3 regions of the Buttiauxella sp. 3AFRM03 genome follow, and region 3 is predicted to be linked to each of the others. Evidence: riboswitches for the same ligand, from Rfam matches in the RefSeq annotation. Region 3 holds a riboswitch; each other region holds the start of a gene.
What was found. A riboswitch is a leader RNA that binds a small molecule or an ion and turns the genes downstream of it on or off. The one in region 3 is predicted to bind cobalamin.
Positions count from the first base shown of each region.

Region 1 (6,171 bases), 2.0 Mb from region 3:
CCAGTTGCAGCTGTTCGCGCACAAAGCGTTCGCCGTGGTTGCCCGGTACCAGAATCACTTTATCCAGCCCGGCTGCGCGTTTCATTTCCAGCTCTAACGCCAGCGAACGTTTCCAGCTCTCTTCAGACATCGGCATCACAATGCCGGTGGTGCCGATGATTGAAATGCCGCCCAAAATCCCGAGGCGATGGTTATAGGTTTTCTGCGCGCGCGCCTCGCCTTCCGGGGCAAAAATTTCAATTTCCGCACCGCGCTCAGGGCCAATCACTTCACGTACCGCCGCGTCAATTGTCTGGCGTGGCGTGCGGTTGATTGCTGATTCGCCAATAGGCAAGCCGATACCTTTGCGTGTGACCACGCCAATACCGGTGCCGCCGCGCAGGGTGATAGTGCCGCTGTTGTTGAGCTGCACGCGGGCAAATATCAGCATGCCGTGGGTGGCGTCGACATCATCGCCGCCGTCTTTGCGGATAGCCGCCGTCGCCTGTTGGCCTTCGATGACGGGCATTTCAACGTTGAGGTGTAGCGTGACGCCAGACGGTGTCACGATTGAAACCTGGTCAATGACGTGCTGGCGCAGCACCATGAGTGCGGCGACTTTTGCCGCCGCCGTAGCGCAAGAACCGGTGGTGTACCCTTTGCGATACGCCTTACCTTTATGCCAGACGCAATCGGCAGGTTGTTCGCTCACTGAGCCTCCCGCAGGCTATAAAGCAGCGCATTGACAATCGCCGCCGCAACGTTGCTGCCGCCTTTGCGCCCACGCGCCGCAATCGCCGGTAAGCCGCTTTCCACCAGCGCTTCTTTGGACTCTTCCGCCCCGACAAAACCGACTGGTACGCCGATTACCGCCGCCGGTTGTGCGCCTTTTTCCAGCAAGCGAAACAGTGCAGTAGGCGCGTTGCCGAAGACGAAGATCTTTTCGCCCTGTTCCTCTAAGGCAAGATCCACTGCCGCCATCGAGCGGGTCACGCCCTGTTCTTTGGCATGAGCCACCACGCGTGGGTCGCTGATATAACAGCGGCAACTGCAACCAAACTCGGCCAACAGGGTTTTATTAATGCCTGAGAGCGCCATGGTGGTGTCGGTGTACAAGGTGCAGCCGCGCTGCAAACTGTTTGTCAGTTGTGCAATGACATCCGGCGAAAACCACAGAATATCCAGCCACTCGAAATCGGCGGTGGTGTGGATAACCCGTTTGATTATCGCTTCCTCGGTCGCATCGTTAAAACGATACGCTGGGTGCTCAGCAGCAATTATTTCGCTAATGATTTCAAAGCTGTGTTGTTCAATAAGCTGCGGTTGTTGCAGGTAGTTCATCGGGTGTCCTTAAGCGATGCCGAGCACGAGTGCGCGCATGGCAGCAAAGAGCAGTAAAGCCAACAGGGAAGCCAACATCATCAGTTGAATAGTGCGGGTAATGTCGTCGATGGCGACGCCGCGATGCTCATCGCCCATCCACGGTTTTTCTACCCGCTCGCCAAAATAGGTGTTCGGCCCACCGAGCCTGATCCCTAGTGCGCCTGCAACCGTGGCTTCAGACCAGGCACAGTTTGGGCTGCTGTGTTGATAGCGATCGCGCCAGCCAATGCGCAGAGCCTGACGGGGATTAGCCCGTAAGCAAAAAGCGGCGATGGTCAGTAGCAGCCAGCTCAGGCGAGCAGGAAAATAATTGGCAAGGTCATCGAGCCGGGCGCTGACATAACCAATGGCACGGTATTTTTCAGTTTTGTACCCCACCATCGAGTCCAGCGTGTTGACCGCTTTGTAGGCCATCGCCAGCGGTGCGCCGCCTAACAGCAGGAAAAACAGCGGAGCTATCACGCCATCGACACTATTTTCAGCCACGGTTTCTACCACCGCGCGAGTGATTTGCGGGCGCTCAAGTTGCGAGGTGTCGCGCCCAACAATCCACGACAATTTTTCGCGGCTTTCGGCAAGGGTTCCATGTTTGAGCGCGCGGTAAACGTCGAGTGCGGCATCGCTCAGGCAACGTGCGGCAAGTACGGTGTAAATCATCCACACTTCGACTAACCACCCGAGCCACGGATGCAGCAGGTTGGCGAGATACAATACGCCCCAGCTCACGCCCCATGTGGTGCCGACCACCACCAGCCACAGCACGCCACCACCGATTTTCAGCGCGCGGTCACTTTTGCAAAATTGGCGAATAATGCGTTGGGTTACGGTGATTAGATTGCCTATCCAGCGCACCGGATGAGGCCAGTGCGGCGGGTCGCCAAACCAGTAATCCAGCAGCCAGGCCATGGCCCAGGCAAGCAATGTCATAGGTGATTCCTCGCAAGCGTTAGCCAGGGGTTGAGCAAATTCGCGCGTTGAGCGAAATGGACATGCAGGTAGCTGGCAAAAGTCGCCTGCTGCTGAACGCCTCCCTGCCAGCGGGAAACGGCGACACCATCACGCCATTTGCAGCAATCTAACGCTGCGGGCAACGGGCCGTTGAAATCGGAGTAATGAAATTCGTGGCCACGCAAGGTTTCGCCTTTTTTCGCCAGCAAGGTGTTTTGCACAGCGGTGGCCTCGCAATAGCCAAAACGTGTCAGGCGTTGGCCCATCTGGCTATGGCCTGGCAACACGCCGCACATCGCGTGGGTTTCGCCTTCGCTGTCAGTCAGCGTTTCGCCCAAATACATTAAGCCGCCACATTCGGCATACAGCGGAATGTGCTGTTGATGGGCAGCTTGCAGGGATTCGCGCATGCGACTGTTCGCGGCGAGTTTTGCCACATGGACTTCGGGGTAACCACCGCCAAGCCAAATCATCTGGCAGTCAGGGATTTTTGCGTCATGCAGCGGGCTGAAGCGCTGGATTTTCACCCCGGCGTGCTCGAGCATTTCGAGGTTATCGGGATAGTAGAAGTTGAAAGCTTCGTCTTCAGCAAGGGCGAGTGTTAGCCCGTCGGCCAGTGCGGCATCAGCAATGGCGGGCGCAGCACCCTGAGGCAGGGTATTAAGGCGAGATAACGCCAGAAGATGGTCGAGGTTAACGGTTTCTTCAATTTGCTGCACCAGGCGCTGCCAGCGTTCATCTTGCGGGGAGTGTTCTTGTGCCGGAACCAGGCCGAGGTGGCGCGACGGTAACTCGACATCGGCCATCACCGGCAAGCGCCCTAAGACGGGCAAGCCGCAGTAACGGGTGATGGCATCAGCAAGTAACTGGTAGTGGCTGTCGCTGTTGACGCGATTGAGGATAACGCCTGCGATGTTTAGCGTTGGGTCAAAGCGCTGGAAGCCCATGACAGTGGCGGCAATGGAGGTAGACACCGCTTTGCCGTCGACCAGCAATATCACCGGGCAACCGAGCTGTTTAGCCATCGCGGCGCTGCTGCAATAGTTGGGGTCGGTGCCGTAGCCGTCGTACAACCCCATCACCCCTTCGATGACGGCGACATCTGCGTGCTGCATTTGTTTAGCGAACAAACCATTTAGCGTGGAAGTGGGCAACATGAAAGCATCGAGATTGCGCGAGGCAATGCCACTTACTGCACTGTGCCAACCGCTGTCGAGGTAGTCGGGGCCAATTTTGAAGGGTTGAACGCAAAGGTTGCGTTGCATGAAGGCGCGGAGCAGCCCGAGCGTGACGGTGGTTTTACCACAGCCGCTGCTGGTGCCTGCAATGACGAATGCGTGTTTTGCTGCCGCTGCCATGGTTGCCTTATCACTGTTTCGGCAAAGCACGGATGTCAGCACGTACGCGCACCCTGAGGCTGCACGCATCTGATGACAACTGACTTCCCACCGAAGGAGTTGTTGAGAATAAGGATGACAAGTCGGTCTTCTGGCTTAGCGTCTCTCTCGCCCGCCCTTCCCAATCATTAGATCAGTGGTTTTGCGGGTTCGTCGGCATCACAGCAGCGGGGGCTGCGGGGGATTGTCACCCCCTTCCCAGCCACGGACTATTTTGGTTAATCGCGTGGCATAAACGAGTCAGTTATTGCGAGCATGACCTTCAAAGCATCACACTCTTAAATATTTAAAAGCAGACACAGTGTAAAAGCTAATAGATTTCGAGAGTTGCGCTATGACAATTTTTACTGATTTTTTAATCTTTACGGTAAATGTCGCTGACGCGTATCTGCCCCCAGAGACTGGGGATAAAAAAAACCGCCTGGCGGCGGTTGGTAACACTGTTGGAAAAACTCTGCGTAGGTCAGCTAAGCGAAGCGCCATCCGACAACACTGGCGCAAACGGTGGATGACGCTTTCGCTTATCCACACTACGACAGCTAATTAATCGGCCTTGATTTCGCCCATGACTTTCAGTTTTTTGGAAATTTCACGACGCTCTTTAGACAGTTCAGCGTTTTTGATGATGTAGTCATCAACACGGTCTTCATAGTCGGTTTTCATGCTGGCGATGATGCCTTGAATAGCTTCAATGCTCATACCCGGTTTGATGTAGTCGCTCAGGTTATCAAGCAGCAGAACACGTTTTGAGTTATCACGGATCTTTTTCTGTACGTCCTGGATTTCACGCTGCAGTTTGTTTTTGCGACGGAACAGACGCACGAACTCAAGCACGTCCTGGAAAGATGGTTTGATTGGTTCCATTTTTATACCCCTGCTAATTTCATACTCGGATTCGTTAAGACAGCCGCCATAAGATAACCTTAATGGTAGCGGCAGCCGCTGATAATTCATTGTTTCGCTATCTTAACCTCAATTGCTGCTGAATCGAAACCAGCAATTCACACCAGGCTGAGCAATTATTTGCGTAACGCGCGACAGATCAACTGCGACAGCAATTCTAGTTGACGAGCAAGTTCCAGACTCAGCCAGACGTAACCATGAATAGGCGTTTCCTGAAGTTTCCCATTTTGGCCATTTTGTATGAGCTCGCGCAACTCGCTGACGATTTCAGTCAGCTTTTCATTGTTCGCTGAAATCGTCGACGGGTTGCCATCGTGCAAGGCCAGTGCGATGGCGGCAAGCGTGCCCTGGGTCATTTGTTGCGTTTCGCGCAGCGTGTGTGCGTTGATCATCAGGAAGTGGCTTTCCCTTGATGCCCAGTAAGCGTTGACCTGCAACTCAAGAGTGCACACCAGATTGCGGCTGACGGTTTGTATTGCCTCGAAGATAGACTTTTGAATATGCGTTTCTTTGCTGCTTGGCCCGATGAGTGCACGCATTCTTACGACATCACTCAACACTTTGTGTAAGTGTTTTTCAAGCCTTGGGCGCTCTAATAAATTAGGTGAGAAGCCCGCGTTGTAAACCCGACCAAAGGCAGTGACGAAGTTCGCCATTTGTATGCGCCAGTGGATAAAGGCGCGCTGCGGATAAATGCTGGTAAATAACATCGCCAGCAACGAGCCGAAGATGACATCGCCGCTGCGCCAAAGGGCAATTTCCATGTCTCCTGCCGGTGCGCCAACCACCACCGCAAGGGTGATGCCAATCAGCAGAGCCTGATACGGGCGTTTCCCCAGCGCCAGATAGCCGCAGATGAACATGGCAATGGCACACCACACCAACATCAGCGGTAGCGAGAACAGCTCAAGTTTCAGCGCCACAAGTCCCATGACTGCACCGCATATCGTCCCACCAATTCGCTCAAAGGCGCGTGGCACGACGTTGCCCCAAAAAGAGATCGGCCCCATGACCACCACAAGCGTGATCAACGGCCATGTCCCTTCGGGCACTTTCAGAAGATGAACAATAAGAAAGGTGAGAATAAAAGCCAGTGCGATGCGGATCCCATGCACGATACGGTAATTGCGGTATATGCGGATCTCAAATGGGCTTAGTGATTTGTCAGGACGCACACTCAGTTCCCCAGAAAATAAAAAACGGGATTGTACCTGTTTTTATGGAATGAACATCACAAAGTTAGGGGGCATAAGCCCCCTTTAGCATCAGACTTGATCTGCCACCGGAATATACATGTCTATTTCCCAGACTCCACTTTCTGAACCATCGTTAAGATAGTGTTCGAAGCAGGGTTTTCCGGTTATCTGGTAGCTATTATTAGCAAGGACGCTGTCAAAAAACAGATTCCACGGCTTGGCAAAGTCGTTGTCATCAACCCGGGCGCGTGCCACCGCATACTGGCCGCCCTGGATGCTCGTCACAATCACGCCTTCACTGTTATCCGGCACGGTAAAGTTTTCAGCCACCGAGACCACGGTGTCGCAGCGCAGTTTTTCTGCGG
Region 1 is NZ_CP033076.1:4,872,661-4,878,831, reverse strand. Features, by position in the region: gene cbiD (cobalt-precorrin-5B (C(1))-methyltransferase CbiD) at 1-691, opposite strand, end outside; gene D8682_RS24210 (cobalt-precorrin-8 methylmutase) at 688-1,320, opposite strand; gene cbiB (adenosylcobinamide-phosphate synthase CbiB) at 1,330-2,289, opposite strand; gene D8682_RS24200 (cobyrinate a,c-diamide synthase) at 2,286-3,668, opposite strand; cobalamin riboswitch at 3,771-3,948, opposite strand; gene D8682_RS24195 (DUF496 family protein) at 4,251-4,571, opposite strand; gene D8682_RS24190 (FUSC family protein) at 4,727-5,785, opposite strand; gene sbmC (DNA gyrase inhibitor SbmC) at 5,876-6,171, opposite strand, start outside.
Region 1: linked by a shared signal. The riboswitch ahead of D8682_RS24200 (cobyrinate a,c-diamide synthase) and the one ahead of btuB (TonB-dependent vitamin B12 receptor BtuB) in region 3 are both predicted to bind cobalamin.

Region 2 (6,171 bases), 1.3 Mb from region 3:
TGGCGTGGCGTACGGTTGATCGCGGCACTGCCGACGGGCAAGCCAATGCCTTTGCGGGTGACTTTGCCTACCCCTTCGCCGCCATGAAGGGTTATCTCGCCGGAATCGTTCAGCGCGACTCTGGCAAAAATCAACATGCCGTGGGTGGCGTCAATATCATCACCGCCGTCTTTACGGATAGCGGCGATCGCTTGCTGCCCTTCGATTTGTGGCGATTCAACATTCAGGCACAGCGTCACGCCGGAAGGCGTGGTAATAGAAACCTGATGAATCAGGTGCTGGCGTAATACCATCAGCGCCGCGACTTTTGCCGCCGCCGTTGCGCAGGAGCCGGTGGTATAGCCTTTGCGTAACGCTTTTCCGTTATGCCACACCGGTGCCTCGAAGGATTCGCTCATCACGCCTCCCGCAGGTGATACAGCACGGCGTTGACGATGGCGGCGGCGACATTACTACCGCCCTTACGCCCGCGTGCAGCAATGGCCGGAAGGTCGCTGGCAATCAGCGCATCTTTCGACTCTTCGGCGCCGACGAACCCGACAGGAACGCCAACCACAGCACGCACCGGGGTCGCCTTTTCCAGCAAGCGGAACAGTGCGGTTGGCGCGTTACCAAAGACAAAGATCTTTTCGCCTTCTTCTTGCATCGCCAGATCAACCGCCGCCATAGAGCGCGTGATCGCCAGTTCTTTCGCCTGGTGGACAACGTGGGGATGGCTGATATAGCAACGGCACTCGCCACCGAAACTGGCTAACAGCGTTTTATTGATCCCGGAAAGCGCCATCGTGGTGTCAGTGTAAATCGTGCAGCCGCTGCGCAACGCGGCGCACAAGTTGTCCAGCGCATGTTCGGAAAACCATAAAATATCCAGCCAGTCGAAATCGGCGGTGGTATGGATAACCCGTTTAATCACCGCCTCGTGCAGCTCGCTGGCAAAACGGTATTCTGGCCGGGTTTCCCGGACAATCTCGTCGATAATGACGAAGCTTTTGGCTTCAATCGCTTGTGGTTGTTGTATGTAATTCATCATATTGCCCTCAAACCGCTCCAGACCAGATAACCCGCGCCAGCGCAAACAGCAGCAGCGCCAGCGTGGAAGCCACCCACATCAATTGAATCGTTGCTGAAATATCGCCAACGGCTATCTCGCGGGAAGCCTCTCCGAGCCAGGGTTTGTCCATCCGTTGCCCGAAGTATTCATTTGGCCCGCCGAGACGAATACCTAACGCCCCTGCCACCGTAGCCTCCGACCAACCGCAGTTGGGGCTGCTGTGGTTGTAGCGATCGCGCCAGCCAATACGCAGCGCGTCGATGGCATTGTTGCGGCACATCCACGCGGCAGCACTCAGCAATAACCAACTGATACGCGCCGGAATGAAGTTGGCGAGGTCGTCCATTCGCGCACTAACCATACCGATTGCACGGTATTTTGGGTGTTTGTAGCCGACCATCGAATCCAGCGTGTTGACGGCTTTGTAGGCCATCGCCAGTGGCGCGCCGCCGAGCAGTAAAAAGAACAGTGGTGCTATCACGCCGTCCACGGTGTTCTCCGCAACGGTTTCCACTACCGCGCGATTGATTTGCGGCATTTGCAATTGGGAAGTGTCGCGCCCGACAATCCAGGCGAGTTTTTTGCGGCTTTCCTCGAGATTGCCCTCACTTAACGGCAGCTCCACGTCACGCGCGGCGTCATCGAGGCTGCGGGCAGCAAGCACCGTGAAAATCATCCACACTTCGACAATCCAGCCCAACCAGGGGTGAATGGCATTGGCAAAATGCAGCAGCCCCCACGCCACGCCGAAGGTGGTGCCAACCACGCAGAGCCACATCAAACCACCGCCGATGGACAAGGCCGCTTCGCTACGGCAGTAACGCCGGACGATACGTTGTGCCAACGCTGTCAGTGCGCCAATCCAGCGCACCGGATGCGGCCAGTGGTGAGGGTCGCCCAGCAGACGATCCAGAATCCACGCCACCGCCCAGGCCAGGAGTGTCATTTCGCTCTCCTGGCTGCACTTATCCAGCGATTAAGCAGCGTGGGACGCTGGGCAAAATGAATATGCAGATAGCTGGCGAAGGTATTTCCCACCTGCCAGCCACCCGACCACGCCTGTAAAACTGCGCCGTCGCGGGTTTTGCTGCACGCCATCACCGCAGGGATTTGCGGCGTAAATTCAGAATAATGAAACTCGTGACCACGCAGCGTTTCGCCTGTGTCAGCCAGCAAGGTGGGCGCCAGCGCCCGGCTTTCGCAGTAGCCAAAGCGGGTTAATTTTTTGCCCATCGCGCTATGGCCTTGAATAGCGCCGACCATCGGATAAGTCGCGCCGTGGCTGTCTTGTAGCGAACTGCCGAGGTACATCAAGCCGCCGCATTCGCCATAAATCGCCACGCCTCGTTGGTGGGCTGCGAGGATTTGAGCGCGCATGGTGTGGTTCGCGGATAGCTTTTCGGCGTAGAGTTCCGGATAGCCACCGCCGAGCCAAATCATCTGACATTCCGGTAACTGGCTGTCATGCAGCGGGCTGAAGCGCACAATGCGCACGCCAGCACGCTCAAGAAGAGAAATGTTATCGGGGTAATAGAAGTTGAACGCCTCGTCATCGGCCAGCGCCAGCGTTAACCCTGCTCCACTGCCGGCGGCTGGCAGTTCAGGCCACGCCCCTGAAGGGAGCGCATCACAGACGCTGAGTGCCAGCAACTGGTCGATATCCAGCGTTTTTTCAAGCTGGCTGGCGAAGTCTGCCCAGGGTTGTGAATTGACGACCGACTCGCGTGCGGTGACCAGCCCCAAATGCCTTTCCGGTAACGAAACCCCTTCAACACGGGGAACGTAGCCCAACACCGGCACGCCGCAGTAGCGTTCAATAGCGCTTTTCAACAACTGGTAATGGCTTTCGCTATTCACGCGGTTGACGATCACGCCCGCCAGCTTTAATGCGGGGTCAAAATGTTGAAACCCCATGACCGTCGCGGCAATCGACGTCGAAACAGCTTTCCCATCGACCAGCAGAATCACCGGGCAGTTCAGTTGCTTCGCCATCCCTGCGGTGCTGCAATAATCAGGACTGATGCCGTAGCCATCAAACAGCCCCATCACGCCTTCAATCACCGCCACATCCGCATGCTGCATACGTTCGGCAAACAGCGCATTTAACGTGGCAACCGGCAGCATAAAACGGTCAAGGTTCAGGGAGGCAGTCCCGGTCACGGCGCTATGCCAGCCAGTATCAAGATAGTCAGGGCCAACTTTGCAGGGTTGTACACGCAATCCGCGCTGTGTGAGGAGGCTAAGCAAACCCAGCGTAACCGTGGTTTTGCCACATCCGCTGGAAGTGCCTGCAACAATGAATGTCCTTTTCCTGGCTGCCATACCCCAATCCTGTTCTGGGCGGTACGGGTGCCAGGATGTGCGTTGACCCAGTCTTGCGACTCGACGCTTCTGAGCAACCCACTTCCCACCGAAGTTGTTGTTTTTAGCTAACAGACTGGTCTTCTGGCTTAGCGTCACTCTCACCCGTCCTTCCCAATCTTGCGATCAGTGGTATCACGGGTTCGTCAGCATCACAGCAGCGGGGGCTGCGGGGGATTTAAACCCCCTTCCCAACCACACAATGTGGTGTATCTATTAGCATTGCAGTTAACCGCGTATGCCGTAAATTCACTGTTGCGCATACGTGGAAACATAATTTAAGAATTCTGTTGAATATCGCCAAATAAAAACTCGACACAGGTTATAGCGCCTAAGCAATTAAATTATTGCGCTACGACAATTTATCAGACCAATTAAATTCGCTTACTTTGACACGCCCCACAATTAATTACCTTTTCGTAAAGCAATAACAAAACCTCACTTTTAAATGAAATAACCCTTACACCAAATAGACAAATAAGTTCATGAAAATAAATCATATTAATATGAAAATAAATCAAAGCCATATTATTAGCGCGCAGATATAACATCTTTATTCTTTTTATCGCCATGGCGGATTAAGCTATATTGTGGAAAATCAATAAATCCTATAAAGCGCCATGTCACTATCGCGCAGATATAATTGAGTGAAAAAGGTGGTCAATGTGGCAGTAGCTCAGTGTCCTGCATCCTGTGGCGAGCTTATCCAGGGGTGGATTGTTGGCGGCGAAAAGCTGGTGTCGTGTCCGGTGGACTGGTACAGCACCGTTGAAGTCACCACTGGCGCTCCGCTAGCAAGCGAACTTCCTCTGTCGCGCGCAATGGTGAAACAGCTGCTGGCGCACTGGCAATATCCCGCAGAGTTGAGCCGTGAAATACGCATTGAGCGCCACTCGACGATTCCGCTCGCCAAGGGAATGGCCAGTAGCACCGCAGATATCGCCGCCACGGCGCTCGCTACCGCGAGTTATTTAGGCCGTGAACTCAGTGAACAAACACTGGCGGCGCAGTGTGTTGCACTCGAACCCACCGACAGCACTATTTTTCGCAGCCTGACGTTGTTTGACCATAACAAAGGTGCGACGCGCATCGCCTGTGACTCGCAACCGGCGCTGGATCTGCTGGTGCTTGAAAGCCCACTGACTTTGCGGACTGCAGATTATCACCGCATGGAAAGAAACACGTTGCTGCAACGGCATGCCCCTGAACTGGAAACAGCCTGGGGGAAAATTCAGCAAGCGTGCGCGCAGAACAACCCACGTTTGATGGGTGAAGCCGCCACGCTTAGCGCCGTGGCGAGCCAGAATATTTTGCCTAAACCGGAATTTAACGCCTTGTTATCATTGGTTGAAGAGTGCGATCTCTACGGTATTAATGTCGCGCACAGCGGCAGCGTGGTGGGGTTGTTGTTAGACCGCAACAAGCATGATGTAGAGCGGGTGATAGGGCTATTGACGGAAAAACGCTTAACTCCACACTGGCCGATGCATCACTTGTTGAAGATGGTCGAAGGCGGCGTGGCCTTGCTGTGATCACCGTTAATGGTGTCGGATGACGCTGCGCTTATCCGACCTTGTATCTTGAACCGGTAGCTGGTTAGCTACCGGTTACATGAAACGGAGGAAGCTTGTATCCGACCTGAAGACCTCGATCTTCCGACGTAGCTTAAGCCCTCCGTTTCACCTTTCACGCCACTCAAAATCCGAACGGTAACCAGAAGCTCTGACTTCGCATGTACAAGGCTGGAATGGCGTGTTGGTTCACGTGGAAGGAGATGAAATATGGCTTTTCTCGGTGCTGATATCAGCAAAAATAAAATAGATGTCTGTCTGCTTGTTGCCGGTATTAAGGGTAAGAAAAAGCAGAAAGTCTTCACCAATGAACCCTGTGTGGCCCGCAAAATCATCGACTGGCTGGAGGCCCAAAAATGCGCCTCTGATAATATGACAGTCGTGATGGAAGCCACGGGTATCTACCATGAGAATCTGGCGTATGGGCTTCATGATGCGGGGATTTCTGTCTGCATGGCCAATCCATACCGTGTCCGTGAGTTTGCCTGCGGAATGGATATCCTCACGAAAAATGACACAGTGGACGCATTTGTGCTGGCCTGTTATGGCGAGCTGAAGCATCCCGATGCCTGGGTCCCACCGTCAGTTGAAGTCCGTAAACTCAGGGCGTTGTTGCGTCAGCGCGACGCGCTGAAAGAGGATGTGCAGAGGACGGCCAACCGGCTTGAAAAAGCGCATTCAACCTCGACACCACGGGAGGTCATAGGCTCACTGGAGCGGACACACGGCTGGCTGAGTGATGAACTGGAACGGATAGAAAAGCTCATTACTGACCACACAGATAACGACCCGGGACTGAAGGCCGATCTGGAGCTGCTGAAATCGATAAAATGTGTGAAGGAGCAGGTGGGACGGGAGATGCTGGCACTACTGAAAGACGGGACGTTCAAAAGTGCCTCGCAGGTGGCAGCGTATCTGGGAATAACACCGGTGGAGAGAGTGTCCGGCAGTTCGGTACGCGGGCGGGCACATATGTCAAAAACAGGCCCCTCAATAGTCAGAGCCAAACTGTATGTAGCAGCCCTGAGTGCAATCCGGTGGAATAAACCCGCGAAGGCGATATATGAAAGGCTGGTAGCGAAAGGTAAGGCGAAAAAAGCGGCGCTGGGTGCAGTGATGCGTAAGCTGGTACATATGTGCTTCGGCGTACTGAAAACCCGATTACCATGGGATGAAAATTATGCAGCT
Region 2 is NZ_CP033076.1:4,146,260-4,152,430, reverse strand. Features, by position in the region: gene cbiD (cobalt-precorrin-5B (C(1))-methyltransferase CbiD) at 1-398, opposite strand, end outside; gene D8682_RS20835 (cobalt-precorrin-8 methylmutase) at 398-1,027, opposite strand; gene cbiB (adenosylcobinamide-phosphate synthase CbiB) at 1,038-1,997, opposite strand; gene D8682_RS20825 (cobyrinate a,c-diamide synthase) at 1,994-3,373, opposite strand; cobalamin riboswitch at 3,469-3,644, opposite strand; gene D8682_RS20820 (L-threonine kinase) at 4,078-4,944, shown strand; gene D8682_RS20815 (IS110 family transposase) at 5,194-6,171, shown strand, end outside.
Region 2: linked by a shared signal. The riboswitch ahead of D8682_RS20825 (cobyrinate a,c-diamide synthase) and the one ahead of btuB (TonB-dependent vitamin B12 receptor BtuB) in region 3 are both predicted to bind cobalamin.

Region 3 (6,171 bases):
AATCAGATGAGCAGTTGCTTCGCCTTTGACCATCGCTTGCGCGGCAATTCGCCCCTGATCGTAGGCCGCAGATGCCAGGCTTGGATAACCAATCACATCGCCCACGGCATAAATATGCGGCTGTGCAGTCTGGTACATGCTGTTGACCTTCAACAGACCACGGCCATCCGCTTCCAGCCCGACATTTTCCAGTGACAATGAATCGGTATTACCGGTGCGTCCGTTGGCATAAAGCAGGCAGTCAGCTTTCACTTTTTTGCCTGATTTCAACGAGACAATTACACCATCTTCCACACCTTCGATTTTCTCGAACTCTTCGTTGTGGCGAATAACGACACCGCTATTCCAGAAGTGATAAGAGAGCGAATCGGACATCTCTTGATCGAGAAACGCCAGCAGGCGATCGCGGGTGTTAATCAAATCAACCTTAACGTTCATGCCACGGAAAATCGACGCATACTCGCAACCAATTACCCCAGCACCATAAATAATGACGTGGCGTGGTTCGTGGTGCAGGTTAAGAATGGAATCGCTGTCGTACACGCGTGGGTGGCTGAAATCGACTTCTGGTGGACGATAAGGGCGTGAACCACAGGCGATAATAAATTTATCGGCGGTGATCATTTCTACCGAGCCATCGTGGCATTCCAGCGAGATGGTGTGTTCATCTACAAAACGTGCATCGCCCTGCAGCATCTCGCAGCGGTTGCGCTCGTAGAAGCTCTGGCGCATGCGAGTTTGTTGGTTAATAACGCTGTCGGCGTGATTAAGAATGTCGGCGAAGGAAGAACGGAGAAGATGGGTGTGGTCGCTGTATAAAGGGTTTTGATTAAATTCGATAATGCGGCTGACGGCGTGGCGGAGGGCTTTCGAGGGGATGGTTCCCCAGTGGGTACAACCGCCACCCACATTATGGTAGCGCTCGACGACAGCTACCCTTGCTCCAAGTTTCACCAGCCCCATTGCAGCGCCTTCGCCGCCAGGACCGGAACCAATTACTATTGCGTCATAATCGTAGGTGTGTGACATGGTAAGGCTTACCTGTTCTTATACATAAAAGCAACACGATGGTAACATCAACGCCGGGATAACCCAATTGTCGTTGTGCTTTTTACTGCGTAACGCGAGGAGGGTCGCGTAAACAATCATTCACAATCCTGTATAAAAGCAGTTAAGTTATTCTCTGGTATAGTGCGGGCTCGATTTAAGGGATTCAGGCAACATGATGGGTGTAAGAGCGCAACAAAAAGAAAAAACCAGGCGTTCTCTGGTGGAAGCCGCGTTTAGCCAGTTAAGTGCTGAACGAAGTTTTGCCAGCCTGAGTTTGCGCGAGGTCGCTCGTGAGGCTGGTATTGCGCCAACATCGTTTTATCGCCATTTCCGTGACGTTGATGAGCTTGGGCTGACAATGGTCGACGAGAGTGGACTGATGCTGCGCCAGTTAATGCGCCAGGCCCGCCAAAGAATTGCCAAAGGAGGAAGCGTAATTCGTACCTCCGTCTCAACATTTATGGAATTTATCGGTAATAATCCCAACGCGTTCCGTTTGCTTTTACGTGAGCGTTCTGGAACGTCAGCCGCATTTCGTGCCGCCGTCGCGCGTGAAATTCAGCACTTTATTGCGGAACTTGCTGATTATCTGGAACTCGAAAATCGTATGTCGCGCAGCTTTACTGAAGCGCAGGCAGAAGCGATGGTGACGATTGTTTTTAGTGCTGGTGCCGAAGCGTTAGACGTCGATGCCGATCAGCGTCGTCAGCTTGAAGAGCGTCTGGTACTTCAGTTGCGCATGATTTCCAAAGGTGCGTATTACTGGTATCGCCGGGAGCAAGAAAAAATGGCATTGGCTCAAATATCTGAAGAGTGAATGAAGGAAGGGCAATGAAACAGTTACAAGATAGAGGTACGCTCGGGTTAGCGTTTATTGCAGGCCTTGCGATCAACGGAACGTTTGCCGCAGTGTTCAGCTCGGTTGTGCCGTTTTCCATTTTTCCAATTATCGCGCTGGTGCTGACGGTGTACTGTTTGCATCAACGCTACCAAAACCGCACGATGCCGGTGGGTTTGCCAAGTATCGCAGCGGCTTGTTTCGTGTTGGGCGTGTTGCTGTATAGCGCAGTGGTACGCGCTGAATATCCAGCTATTGGCTCCAACTTCTTGCCAGCGGTTCTTTCGGTCGCATTGTTGTTCTGGATTGGTATTAAAATCCGCGCACGTAAATCCCAGGTGACGGAATAGCAGCCTGCTCTAAAACAAAAACGGACGCCGAGGCGTCCGTTTTGCTATTTGCGTGTTAGCCACACACCGCATTCCATATGGTGCGTGTACGGGAATTGGTCAAATAGCGCCAGCCGTGACACGTTATGGGTTTCGCTTAATGTTTCCAGGTTCTCGCAAAGGGTTTGCGGGTTGCAGGAGATATAAAGGATGCGCGGATACGCCTGCACCATTTTCACGGTGTCAGCATCCAGACCACTGCGTGGTGGATCGACGAAAATGGTTTCGCACTGGTAGCTTTTCAGGTCGATACCTTTCAGGCGGTTAAACTCGCGCACGCCATTCATCGCCTGGGTAAAATCTTCCGCGGCCATACGAATGATTTGCACGTTTTCAATTTCATTCGCTTCAATATTGTATTGCGCGGCAGCAACAGACGGCTTGGCGATTTCAGTTGCCAGCACGCGATTAAAGTTGCGAGCCAGTGCCAGCGAGAAGTTACCGTTACCGCAATACAGTTCCAGCAGATCGCCTTTTGAACCGTGCGTGGCATCCAGCGCCCATTCCAGCATATGAACATTCATCGCCGCGTTGGGTTGCGTGAAACTGTTTTCCACCTGGCGATAAATCATCTCTTTACCGGCAACAGTCAAACGCTCATCGATGAAATCCTGATCCAGCTCGATTTTGGTTTTGGTCGCACGGCCAATTAAATGAACATTGAAACCCTGAGCCCGCAGATTGTCGCGCAGTGCTTCAGCGTGTTGCTGCCACTCTTCACCCAATTTCCGGTGGTAAAGCATCGAGACAACCGCCTGGTTGCTCATCGTCGTCAGATAATCAATCTGGAAGAGTTTGTGGCGCAGGGCGGGAATATCACGCACGCCGTCGAGCATCGCAGGCATCAACGCGTTGATAAGTGTGCTGGCTGCCGGGAAGGTGTTAACCCGGATGCGCTGCTTTGTCTCCTGGTCAAACATGATGTGGTACAGGTCGTCTTCATCATGCCAGATACGAAATTCAGCACGCATCCGATAGTGGCTGGTTGGCGAACGGAACACCTCCGGCGCTGGTGCTGCAAAAGGGGCCATCATGCTTTGCAAGCGGGCGACTTTTTCGGCCAGTTGCGCGTCGTACTGTTCAATTGGGAGATGTTCGGGAGTCATGAGCTGCTACCTGTTAATAAAGTCAAACTACGCGGCGATTGTAGGGAATAGGTTGATGATGTCCAGTGCTGTTGCATTTTGATGTGTCTGGACAATCTTATTAACAAAATCGTAGCATAGCGCTTCCGGCCTTTTTACATGAGTTAAAAGGGAACCCAGTGCAACTCTGGGGCTGACGCGCAGCGGTAAGGAACGGTGGGATGAGCGCCAAGTGCAGACACTGCTAAACAAAGCGGGAAGTCATCATCCAGTAGTCACACACCTCCAAGCCCGAAGACCTGCCGGTATACGTCGCAATCTGCATAACTATCGCGTGCTATCGGTTATGTCTGCGGCATCCTTATTGGAAAGCGGATGCTTATTAAAATGATGGTAAAAAAACTTTCGCTGCTTACGGCTCTGTCCGTAACGGCTTTTTCAGGCTGGGCGCAAGACAGCAATTCTGACGATACTCTGGTGGTAACGGCCAACCGTTTTCAGCAACCCGTCAATACCGTTCTGGCGCCAACTGATATTGTGACCCGGGAAGAGATCGACCAATGGCAGGCAAAATCGATGAACGATGTCATGCGTCGTTTACCTGGCGTCGATATTGCTCAGTATGGTGGTCTTGGGCAGAGTTCTTCAATGTCTGTCCGTGGCACCAGCGCCAGCCATGTATTGGTGCTGGTGGATGGTATTCCGCTTGCCCGCCCTGGCATTTCCAACTCCTCGGATGTTAGCCAAATCCCGATTTCTTTAGTGCAGCGCGTGGAATACATTCGTGGCCCACGTTCCGCGGTTTACGGTTCTGGCGCGATTGGCGGCGTGGTTAACATCATCACGCAGAGCGATGAAGAAAAGTCGCAAATCAATGCGGGTGTGGGTTCGGATAGCTATCAGCAATATGATGGTTCCTGGCGCCAGCGTTTTGGCGATACGGTAGCGACAGTGTCTGGCTCATACGAAACCACTAAGGGTTTTAACGTTCAGCCGCATTCTACTTATAGCGGTGATAACGATAGAGATGGTTACCGTAGCAAAAGCTATTGGGCTGGCCTGGAGCATAAGTTTAGCGAGGAGTTTGACGGCTTCTTCCGTACTTATGGCTATTCCAACAACAGCGATTACGATTTAGGTGCGCCTCCTTATACTCCGGCGTATAGCGCAGACGAGCATCAACTCTATAACCAGAACTACGATGCGGGCCTGCGTTTCCATTCCGGGATCTACTCTTCGCAGCTGTTGGCGAGCTATCAAAAAGTGAAGGACTATAACTATAGCAGCGTGTATGGCCGCTATAACGACGGTACGACGCTCGACTATATGACCCAACGCAACGTCCAGTGGGGTAACAACTTTGTTGTCGGGAATGGCTCGATCAGCGCAGGTATTGATTGGCAGCAACAGCGTCTGACTTCTTCTGACACAGTCATGTCTGACAGTTATAACCGTGATAACACGGGCGTCTACTTGAGTGGTCAGCAGCAGTTTGGCGATGTGACCCTGGAAGCTTCAGGTCGTGAAGACCACGACGAGCAATTCGGTTGGCACGGTACATGGCAAACCGCGGCTGGATGGGAATTCGTTGAAGGGTATCGTGCGACAGTTTCTTATGGCACGGGCTTCCTTGCACCTTCCCTCGGGCAACAATATGGCTCCACGCGCTTTGGTATCGACTCCAATCCAAATCTGAAACCAGAAGAATCCAAACAATGGGAAGCTGGGCTTGAAGGATTAACAGGTCCTGTGGACTGGCGTTTGTCTGCTTATCACTACACGATTGAAAATCTGATTACCTACTACTCCGACCCGGTCACTTATGACGGGTCTTATGACAACATCAAATCTGCGACTATCAAAGGACTGGAATGGGTCGGTAGCGTGGATACTGGCATCTTTACTCATAAGCTAACGTTGCAGTATATGGATCCGCGTGATGACCAGAGTGATGAAGTGCTGGCTCGCCGCGCTAAGCGCCAGGCTAAGTACCAGCTCGACTGGGTGATGTTTAACGTGAATATGGATGTAGCGTGGCAGTATTACGGCAAACGCTACGACAACAACACCTCTGCTTATAACCCGACTCAGCAAATTTTGCCGAGTTATAGCACAGTTGATGTAGCGGCTTCATATCCGGTCACCTCTCATCTCACTGTTCGTGGTAGAATCGCCAACCTGTTCGATAAAGATTACGAGACGGTTTATGGCTATCAAACCCCAGGACGGGAATACTATCTCTCTGGCAGCTATACCTTCTAATACACGTCCCACCGTACTGGTTTTTGACTCCGGTGTCGGTGGGCTTTCTGTGTATGATGAAGTCCGGCAGCTTTTGCCTGACCTGCACTACATTTATGCTTTCGACAACGTAGCATTCCCCTACGGCGAGAAAAGCGAAGAGTTCATTGTTGAACGCGTAGTCGAAATTGTTACTGCGGTTCAGGAACGCTACCCACTCGCACTCGCCATCATCGCCTGTAATACGGCAAGTACCGTCTCACTTCCCGCTCTGCGTGAGAAATTCGCATTCCCTGTGGTGGGCGTCGTTCCTGCTATTAAGCCGGCAGCGCGTTTGACGACTAACGGCGTTGTAGGTTTGCTGGCGACTCGCGGCACTGTTCGCCGCCCTTATACTCACGAACTGGTCGCACGCTTTGCGTCGGAATGCAAAATCGAAATGCTCGGTTCGGCAGAGCTGGTGGAATTAGCGGAAGCCAAGCTGCATGGTCAGCCTGTAGATCTTGAGGAACTACGCAAGATTCTTCGTCCATGGCTGCGAATGAAGGAGCCGCCAGATACCGTGGTA
Region 3 is NZ_CP033076.1:2,864,801-2,870,971, reverse strand. Features, by position in the region: gene sthA (Si-specific NAD(P)(+) transhydrogenase) at 1-1,029, opposite strand, end outside; gene fabR (HTH-type transcriptional repressor FabR) at 1,223-1,867, shown strand; gene D8682_RS14870 (YijD family membrane protein) at 1,882-2,238, shown strand; gene trmA (tRNA (uridine(54)-C5)-methyltransferase TrmA) at 2,283-3,383, opposite strand; cobalamin riboswitch at 3,493-3,684, shown strand; gene btuB (TonB-dependent vitamin B12 receptor BtuB) at 3,753-5,624, shown strand; gene murI (glutamate racemase) at 5,569-6,171, shown strand, end outside.